Regions from separate parts of the Nocardioides sp. YIM B13467 genome, predicted to be linked through region 1. Evidence: riboswitches for the same ligand, from Rfam matches in the RefSeq annotation. Region 1 holds a riboswitch; the other holds the start of a gene.
The links. Region 1 has a riboswitch for cobalamin ahead of ACFX43_RS15350 (cobaltochelatase subunit CobN). Riboswitches for the same ligand answer to the same signal wherever they lie in the genome.
Positions count from the first base shown of each region.

Region 1 (4,852 bases):
TCCCGTGGCGTGACCCGGAGGTCGGCCGCGCCGGGACCGTCCATCTCGGCGGGTCGTTCGCGGACGTGGCGGCCAGCGAGGGGGAGATGGCGGCAGGCCGGATGCCCGAGCGTCCCTTCGTGCTGCTCGGGCAGCAGTACGTCGCGGACCCGTCCCGCTCCGCCGGAGACCTCAACCCGGTCTGGGCCTACGCACACGTCCCGCACGCCTACGAGGGCGACGCCACCGACGCGGTGCTTGCCCAGATCGAGCGCTTCGCCCCCGGCTTCCGCGACCAGATCGTGGCGACGCACGTCACCACACCGGCCGACTACGCGGCGTACAACCTCAACTACGTCGGGGGCGACATCTCCACCGGCGCCAACACCCTTCGCCAGCTCATCGTCCGGCCGACCCTCGCCGGCTACGACACCGGCATCCCCGGGATGTTCCTCTGCTCCGCCGCCACCCCGCCCGGCGCCGGCGTCCACGGCATGTGCGGCTACCACGCCGCTCACCGCGCCCTGCGCCACCTGGCCGCGACGGGGAAACCAGGTGCCACCGACGTACGTCCTGGCTAACGTCTGGCCCATGCCGCAAGCCCGTCTGCGCACCGAGCGCCTCGACCTGGTCCCGTTGAGCGAGGAGCATCTGCCGTTCCTGGTCGACCTCAACTCGGATCCGGTGGTGCTCCGCCATCTGTTCACCCGCGCGCTCAGGCCGGAGGAGACTGAGGAGCGGATGCACAAGTGGATCCGGGTGGCGAAGGAGACGGAGGCGCTGGGCAAGTGGATCGGGTTCTCGGCCGGTGAGGCGGTCGGGCTCTACATGTTCGAGCCGCCCGACAACCCGCCGCGCACCGATGCCGCCGAGCTCGGCTACCGGCTACCGCAGCGCCACTGGCGCAAGGGGTTCGCGAAGGAAGGCTCCCTCGAGCTGCTCCGCCACGGGTTCGAGGATCTCGGGATCGATCGGGTGATCGCGCAGACGATGGCGGTCAACGAGGCCTCCCGCGCGACCATGGTCTCTGTCGGGATGAGCTTCGTGCGCAGCTTCCAGCAGGACTGGGAGGAACCGCTCGCCGGGCACGCCGACGGAGAGGTCGAGTACGAGATCACCCGCGAGACCTGGCTCGAGCACCGCGCGGGGTAGGCTGCGAGCACGCTCGTGGCGCAGGAACCCGGTGAGAGTCCGGGGCGGTTCCGCCACTGTGACGTCCGTACAGCATCTGGGCACGGACACAGCCAGACACTGGCCGCGGGCTATCCGACCGATCGACGGGGCGAGAACCCCTAGGAGGAACTCGGCATGGCCGACTCTGCACGCGTACGCATCGCCCTACTGTCCACCTCGGACACCGACCTGCTCTCGGCCCGTGCCAGCGGCGCCGAGTACGCCTGGGCGAACCCCTCGCGGGCGACCGACCTCGATCAGGTCGTGGCCGATGCCGACCTGGTCGTCTTCCGGCTCCTCGGCTCGCCCACCGATCTCTGGGACGGCCTGAGCGCGGTCAAGGAGCGTGGCACCCCGGTCGTGGTCCTCGGCGGCGAGCAGCAGCCGAGCGCCGAGCTGATGGAGCACTCCACCGTCCCGATGGGTGTCGCCGCCGAGGCGCACCGCTATCTCGCTGAGGGCGGGCCGACGAACCTCGCCCAGCTGCACGCGTTCCTCTCCGACACGGTCCTGCTGACCGGTTTCGGGTTCGAGCCGCCGGCGACCGTCCCGGCGTGGGGTTTCGCGGAGCGGCCCGGCTCAACCGACGGGAAGCCGCGCATCGGGGTGCTCTACTACCGCGCCCACGAGACCAGCGGGAACACCGCGTTCGCCCACGCGCTGGCCGACGCCATCGACGCGACCGGCGCGGCCACCGGCGTACCCGTCTTCGCGGGCTCGCTGCGCTCGGCCCCCGACGACCTCTACGAGGCGCTCGGCACCCTCGACGCGCTGATCGTGACCGTGCTCGCGGCCGGCGGCTCGGTGCCCGCCTCGGCGAGCGCCGGCGGCGAGGACGAGGCCTGGGACGTGGAGCGGATGGCGGCGCTCGACATCCCGGTGCTCCAGGGACTGTGCCTGACCAGCTCGCGCGCGGAGTGGGAGGCCTCCGACGACGGCGTCACGCCGCTCGACTCGGCCAACCAGATCGCGATCCCCGAGTTCGACGGGCGGATCATCACCGCCCCGTTCTCCTTCAAGGAGCTCGACGAGCAGGGTCTCCCCCACTACGTCGCCGACCCCGAGCGCACCGCGCGGGTCGCCCGGATCGCGGTCAACCACGCGCGCCTGCGGCACACGCCCAACCCGGACAAGCGCCTCGCGCTGGTGCTCTCCGCCTACCCCACCAAGCACTCCCGGATCGGCAACGCGGTCGGCCTGGACACCCCGGTCTCCGCGATCCGGATGCTGCGCCGGCTCCGCGAGGAGGGCTATGACCTGGGGCAGGACAACGAGGTCGTACGCATCATCGATGGCCTCGACGACACGGCCGCCGGCGACGCGCTGATCCACGCCCTGATCGCCGCCGGTGGCCAGGACGAGGAGTGGCTGACCAACGCCCAGCTCACCGACGCCCACGTCCGCATCTCCAAGTCCGACTACGACGAGTGGACCGCGGATCTCCCCGCTGACCTGCGCGAACAGATGGTCGAGACCTGGGGACCGACGCCGGGCAAGCTCTTCGTCAACGACAACGACGAGCTGGTCCTGGCCACGCTCCAGGCCGGCAACATCGTCATCCTGATCCAGCCGCCGCGCGGGTTCGGCGAGAACCCGGTCGCGATCTACCACGACCCTGACCTGCCGCCGTCGCACCACTACCTGGGCGCCTACCGCTGGCTCGAGCACGGCTTCCGGGCCGATGCCGTCGTGCACCTCGGCAAGCACGGCTCGATGGAGTGGCTGCCCGGCAAGAACGCCGCGCTCTCGGCCTCCTGCGGCCCGGATGCGGCCATCGGCAACATGCCGCTGATCTACCCGTTCCTGGTCAACGACCCCGGCGAGGGCGCCCAGGCCAAGCGCCGCGCGCACGCCACGATCATCGACCATCTGGTGCCGCCGATGGCGCGGGCAGAGTCCTACGGCGACATCGCGCGGCTGGAGGGGCTGATGGAGGAGTACGACCGGATCTCCTCCATGGACCCGGCCAAGCTGCCCGCCATCCGCGGCGAGATCTGGCAGCTGATGAAGGCCGCCGAGCTCCACCGCGACCTCGGCATGGAGGAGCGGCCGGAGGACGACGACTTCGACGACTTCATGCTCCACATCGACGGCTGGCTCTGCGAGATCAAGGACGCCCAGATCCGCGACGGCCTGCACATCCTGGGTGCCGCGCCGGAGGGTGAGGCACGGGTCAACCTGGTGCTCTCGATCCTGCGTGCGGCCCAGGTGTGGGGCGGCGTCGGAGGTGCCGTCCCCGGGCTGCGGGCGGCGCTCGGGCTCAAGGAGGGCGCCGACACCCGGGCGGTCGACGAGATCGAGACCCAGGCGAAGGATCTGGTGCAGCGGATGGACGCGGCCGGCTGGGATCCGGCGGTCGCCGAGACGCTCCACGACGACCCCGCCGTGCGGCAGGTGCTCGTCTTCGCCGCCGAGCAGGTGGTGCCGCGGCTGAACGGGACGACCGACGAGCTGTCCGCGGTCCTGCACGCGCTGGACGGTGGCTTCGTCCCCGCAGGGCCGTCGGGCTCGCCGCTGCGGGGGCTCGTCAACGTACTTCCCACCGGGCGCAACTTCTACACCGTCGACCCGCGCGCGGTGCCGTCGCGGCTGGCGTGGCAGACGGGGCAGGCGATGGCCGACTCGCTGCTGCAGCGCTACCTGGACGAGACCGGCGACTACCCGACATCGGTCGGGCTCTCGGTATGGGGCACGTCCGCGATGCGTACGTCCGGCGACGATGTCGCCGAGGTGCTCGCGCTGCTCGGGGTGCGCCCCGAATGGGACGAGGCCTCCCGCCGGATCACGCACCTCGACGTCATCTCGCTCGAAGAGCTGGGCAGGCCCCGGATCGACGTGACCGTACGCATCTCCGGGTTCTTCCGCGACGCGTTCCCGCACGTCGTCTCGATGCTCGACGACGCGGTCCGGATGGTGGCCGACCTCGATGAGCCGGACACCGACAACTTCGTCCGCGCGCACACCCTCGAGGACCTCGCCGATCACGGCGACCCGCGCCGTGCGACGTCCCGGATCTTCGGCTCCAAGCCCGGTTCGTACGGCGCCGGGATCCTGCAGGTGATCGAGGCCGGCAACTGGCGCTCCGACCAGGACCTCGCCGACGTCTATGCGGCGTGGGGCGGCTTCGCCTACGGCCGCGACCTCGACGGTGCCCCGGCGGCCGACGACATGCGCGCCAACTACCGCCGGATCAAGGTCGCCGCCAAGAACGTCGACTCCGCCGAGCACGACATCGCCGACTCCGACGACTACTTCCAGTACCACGGCGGCATGGTCGCGACCGTCCGTGCGCTGACCGGCAGCGAGCCGAAGGCGTACGTCGGCGACTCCACCTCCCCCGACGCCATCAAGACCCGCACGCTGCAGGAGGAGACCAACCGCGTCTTCCGGGCCCGGGTGGTCAACCCGCGCTGGATCTCGGCGATGCAGCGCCACGGCTACAAGGGCGCCTTCGAGCTGGCCGCGACCGTCGACTACCTCTTCGGCTTCGACGCGACCGCGGGCGTGGTGCAGGACTGGATGTACGAGAAGCTCGCCCGCGAGTACGTCCTGGACGAGACCAACCAGGAGTTCATGCGATCCTCGAACCCGTGGGCGCTGCGCGGCATCGTCGAGCGGCTGCACGAGGCGGCCGAGCGCGGCCTGTGGGAGTCTCCCGACCCCGAGCTCGTCGCGCAGATGCAGGAGATCTATCTCGACA
Region 1 covers NZ_JBHZPJ010000046.1:1,709,717-1,714,568, forward strand. The annotation lists gene ACFX43_RS15340 (phytoene desaturase family protein) at 1-560, shown strand, start outside; gene ACFX43_RS15345 (GNAT family N-acetyltransferase) at 571-1,131, shown strand; cobalamin riboswitch at 1,109-1,254, shown strand; gene ACFX43_RS15350 (cobaltochelatase subunit CobN) at 1,288-4,852, shown strand, end outside.

Region 2 (4,852 bases), 1.9 Mb from region 1:
CGCCCGCAAGTGGTGGATGGCCGAGCTCTCCCGCAGCGCCAACGACCGTGGCGTCGAGCTCGCCGAGCTCGGGGTCACCCCGGTGCAGGTCGCCGAGGTGCAGAAGCTGGTCGACGCCAAGACGCTGACCGACAAGCTGGCCCGCCAGGTCTTCGAGGGTCTTCTGGCAGGTGAGGGCACGGTCTCGGAGATCATCGACGCCCGCGGGCTCGCCGTGGTCTCCGACGACGGCGCCCTCGGTGCCGCCGTCGACGACGCCATCGCCGCCCAGCCCGCGGTCGCCGAGAAGATCCGCGGCGGCAACCAGGCCGCGGCCGGTGCGCTCATCGGCGCGGTGATGAAGGCGACCGGCGGCAAGGCCGACGCCAAGCGGGTCCGCGAGCTGATCCTGGAGAAGCTCGCCTAAGACTCACGCCGAGTCGGCTCGTCCTGACATCAGAATCCGCCGAGTCGGCGCGTCATGACGCGCCGACTCGGCGGTGGTTTTGGTCAGGATGAGCCGACTCGGCGGTGGGTGGCACTGGCAGACTGTCCGGCGTGACCGAGCCCTTCCGCATTGCCCTGCTCATCGACGCGGACAATGCTCCCGCGTCCAAGATCGACGCCATCCTGAACGACCTGGCCGAGTACGGCGAGGTGACGATCCGCCGGGCCTACGGAAACTGGACCAAGTCCGAGCTCAAGGGGTGGATCGGGGAGCTGCACGACGCCGCCATCCGGCCGATGCAGCAGTTCGACCTGACCGCCCACAAGAACGCCTCCGACATGGCGCTCGCCATCGACGCGGTCGAGCTGCTGCACGCGGCGGTGCCGGACGCGTTCGCGCTGGTCTCCTCCGACTCCGACTTCACGCCGCTGGTGCACTACCTACGGGAGAAGGGTCGCGCGGTCTACGGCTACGGCCGGGAGAAGACGCCGGCGCCGTTCAAGAGCGCCTGTACCCGGTTCACCGTCGTGGAGAAGCTCGGTGACACCGAGGAGGAGACCGAGGCCGACACCGAGCCCGGGACGCCGCGCACCCGCAAGCCGTCGTCGTCGGCGACCAACGGGCAGCTGCTGAAGCGCAACGCCCGGCTGATCCAGCTGCTGCGCAACTCCATCGCGGCGGCCGCAGACGACGACGGCTGGGCCCTGGTCGGCACCGTGGTCTCCCGTATCCGCAACCAGTCCTCCGAGGACCCGCGCAACTATGGCTACGCCACCTGGACCAAGCTCATCAAGGCGATCGACCTCTTCGAGCTCAAGGACGAGGGCACCTCGGCGATCGCGGTCAGCGACAAACGCACCAAGAAGTGACGTACGCCCGTCCGGGCCACATGGCTAGCGGGTCTGCGCGGAGGCCGGGCGGGCACATCTGATGCCCTTGGGCACCGACCCGTGGAGGTGCTTCAGCGCGGCCTTGAAGTCGCGGCAGCGCTCGGTGTCCTCCTTCTTGTTGTAGGGATAGCCGATCGCCGCGTTGACCCCGCCCATGTCGAGGGCGTCGGCTAGCGGGTTGATGTCGCGGGCGACGGTCCAGTACCACCGCGAGATCGGCGCGCTGTAGTCCAGCGACCGGGCGAGCTCGGGGCGGCGGCGAAGGTCGATGTCGAAGTAGGCGCCGGCGTCGGTGTAGTTGGCCTCGCCGGTCAGCTGGATGTAGCCGCGGCCGGTGAACTTCCGCTTGTCGCGGCCCTTGGCGTCGTGGTGGAAGGAGCTCTCGTTGGCGAGCGTGGTCAGATACGCCGCCTGCCGGTAGGCGGTGGTGATCCTGGCATCGGCCATGGCGCGGTTGAGGCTCGGCAGCCCGGTCTCGACGGTGCTCCGGTCACCGACCTTCTCGCCGAACATGGCGACCAGATCGGCGTACGTGACCGATGTCCGTGCCTCCTCCGCGCCGGCTGTCGTGGTCGGGCAGAGGGCAAGAAGGGTGGCCGAGATCGAGGTTGCGACAAGGCCGAGAATCCTGTGGCGCATGGGGACAGAGTGACTGCTCGGCGGCGATCCCGCAAGCAGGGCTCGCCCGGCATAGGATTGCCCCGAATTAGCAGAGCCTCAATCAACACACGCCGTGGTGGGGGAAGCCGGTCGAATCCCGGCGCTGACCCGCAACCGTAGGCCCAGGCACCAAGAGTGTCCTGGGCGAGCCGGAGCACCTGCCGACGGACGCGTACTGACCTGACGCTGTCGTGGAAAGCAGCGGGTCGGCCCTGGGCCTTCCCGACGAACAGCGCGGAAGGAACCATGAAGAAGACCGTCCTCGGTGGCATCGCCGCCGCCCTCGCCCTCACCTCGCTCGCCGGCTGTGGCGAGAAAGCCGTCGAGGAGGGGGAGAAGCCCACCTACGACGCCAAGGTGTCCACCTCGGTGGCCGACTGGCTCGTGGCCCAGGCGCCGGAGGGCGTGGCCCGCAACGCGCAGTACGGCACCGACGACTTCGGGCTCAGCGCCGACATCGGGATCGCGCTGGCAGAGGTCGGTGGCTACGACGAGGAGATCTCCACGATCGCCGCGGCCGTGATGGAGAACAAGAAGGCCTACACCTCGCCCGGGTTCGGCACCGTCACCTCGGCCGGGGCCACCGCGAAGGCGCTCGTTCTCCAGCAGAACGTCGACGCCTCCGACCCCGGCCTGCTGAAGCAGCTCGAGGGCACGGTCGCCGCGAGCGGCCGGATCGCCGACGAGCTCGACCCCAAGGACAAGAAGGCGGCCGACTACTCCAACACCATCGGACAGTCGTACGCCGTGTGGGCGCTGAACAACGCCGAGAGCAAGGAGGCCGCGGCCGCGACGGAGTTCCTGGCCGGGCAGCAGTGCGAGGAGGGGTGGTTCCGGGTCACCTTCACGGCCGACCCCGCCGCCGCTGACCAGACCTGCGACGCCGACCCGAAGGCCGCCCCGGACGCCGACGCCACCGCGTTCGCGCTGATCGCGCTCTCCTCGGTGGCCTCCCCGGAGGCGGAGAAGGCCGTCGCGGCCGGCGTGGAGTGGCTGAAGGAGACCCAGGCGGAGGACGGGTCGTTCAAGGCCGCGACCGGCAACATCGCCAACTCCAACACCACCGGCCTGGCCGGGTGGGCGTTCGGTCGCGCCGGTGAGACCGACGCCGCGGAGAAGGCGGCGAGCTGGGTCGCCGACCACGTCGTGACCTGTGGCGAGGACGCCGGCGCGGTGGCCTATGACGACGCCGCGCTGACCGAGGGCAACACCAAGGGCCTGACCAAGGAGTCCGAGGGGATGTACCGCCTCGCCGCCGCTCAGGCGCTGCCGTCGCTGGTCTTCCTGCCCAAGGATGCGACCGCGAAGAGCTCGTGCTGATCCTGCGGTCCTCGTTGGTGGCCCTGGCGATCCTCGCCGGGGCCACCGCACCTGTCTTCACCCCTGTCTCCGCCTCGTCTGCGGCATCGTCCGCCGAGGCGTGTGACGGCGTCACCGTCGTCGTCGAGCCCAACGCGTTGGGTGGCGGTCCCGAGGTCACCTGTGTCCAGCCCGAGGAGGGTGACACCGGCGCCGATCTCTTCGAGAAGGCGGGGCATCCGCTCACCTATGTGACCTCGATGCCCAGCGTCGTATGTCGCGTCGATGAGCGGCCGAAAGCTGCCGGTTGCGCTCAGATGCCGCCTGCCGACGCGTACTGGTCGCTGTGGATCACCGACGATTCGGGGGCCTGGAGCTATGCCTCCAGAAATGTTACCGAAATCAGCGTGACCTCCGGGCAGGGTGTTGCGTTCACGTGGATAGACGACGATGTCGTTACCGCTCCGGCGACGGAGCTTGGGGATGCTGTGGGGGCGCCCTCAAGCCCGTCGCCGGAGTTATTTCCGGAGGAGCCGACGGATTCGGCATCCGAGACCCAACATCTGCCTGTTTGGGTCGCGCCGGCAGGGATCGTTGTGCTCTTCACCGCCGCCGGTGCCGTGTGGTGGCGTCGGCGATGAGCACCATCTTCCGTACGGCCGCGGTCGCGCACCTGCCCCGTGATCTGCACCCCGTCGCCTGGTGGGTGTGGGCGATCGGCATGGCTGCGTACGCCTCCTTCACCACCAATCCGTTGCTGCTCCTGCTCGTGGTGGGGGTGGTGTCGGTCGTGGTCGCCGCGCGCCGAGGCGACCAACCGTGGGCGAAGGCGTTCCGGCTCTACGTCGGCCTCGCGGTGTTCATCGTCGTGACCCGGGTGCTCTTCAGGGTGCTCCTGGGCGCCGTTCCCGGTCATGTGATCCTCGACCTGCCCGAGATCCCGCTCCCGGAGTGGGTGCTCGGGATCCGGCTGCTCGGCCCGCTCACCCGCGAGGCGCTGCTGGCCGGGCTCTACGACGGGCTGCGGCTGGGCGTCATCGTGATCTGCGTCGGCGCGGCCAACGCGCTGGCGAACCCGAAGCGGCTGCTGCGCTCGCTGCCGCCGGCGCTCTACGAGATCGGCACCGCGGTCGTGGTCGCCGTGACGGTTCTGCCGCAGCTGGCCGAGTCGGTGCAGCGGGTGCGCGCGGCGCAACGGCTGCGTGCCGGTGCGACCGGAAACGTTAGGCGCCTGCGCCGCTTCCTGGTGCCGGTCCTCGAGGACGCCCTGGAGCGGTCGATGGCACTGGCAGCGGGGATGGACACGCGCGGCTACGGACGTACGGCCGGCGTCCCGGTCGCCACCAGGCGGATCACCTCGGCGCTCATGCTGGTCTCGCTCGTCGGGCTCTGCGCCGGCGTCTACGCGGTGCTGGACGGCACCACGCCAGGCTGGCTGGCCGCCACCATGCTCGCGCTCGGCGTCGGCGCCGCCGCTGGTGGGCTGGCGCTCGCCGGCCGCCGGGTGACGCGGACCGTCTACCGGCCCGACCGGTGGCGCTGGCCGGAGGTCGTGGTGGCCATGAGCGGGATCGTG
Region 2 covers NZ_JBHZPJ010000046.1:3,658,018-3,662,869, forward strand. The annotation lists gene gatB (Asp-tRNA(Asn)/Glu-tRNA(Gln) amidotransferase subunit GatB) at 1-406, shown strand, start outside; gene ACFX43_RS24680 (NYN domain-containing protein) at 538-1,296, shown strand; gene ACFX43_RS24685 (hypothetical protein) at 1,321-1,956, opposite strand; cobalamin riboswitch at 2,023-2,158, shown strand; gene ACFX43_RS24690 (prenyltransferase/squalene oxidase repeat-containing protein) at 2,224-3,297, shown strand; gene ACFX43_RS24695 (hypothetical protein) at 3,291-3,917, shown strand; gene ACFX43_RS24700 (CbiQ family ECF transporter T component) at 3,914-4,852, shown strand, end outside.
Region 2: another riboswitch for cobalamin. It lies ahead of ACFX43_RS24690 (prenyltransferase/squalene oxidase repeat-containing protein); the one in region 1 lies ahead of ACFX43_RS15350 (cobaltochelatase subunit CobN).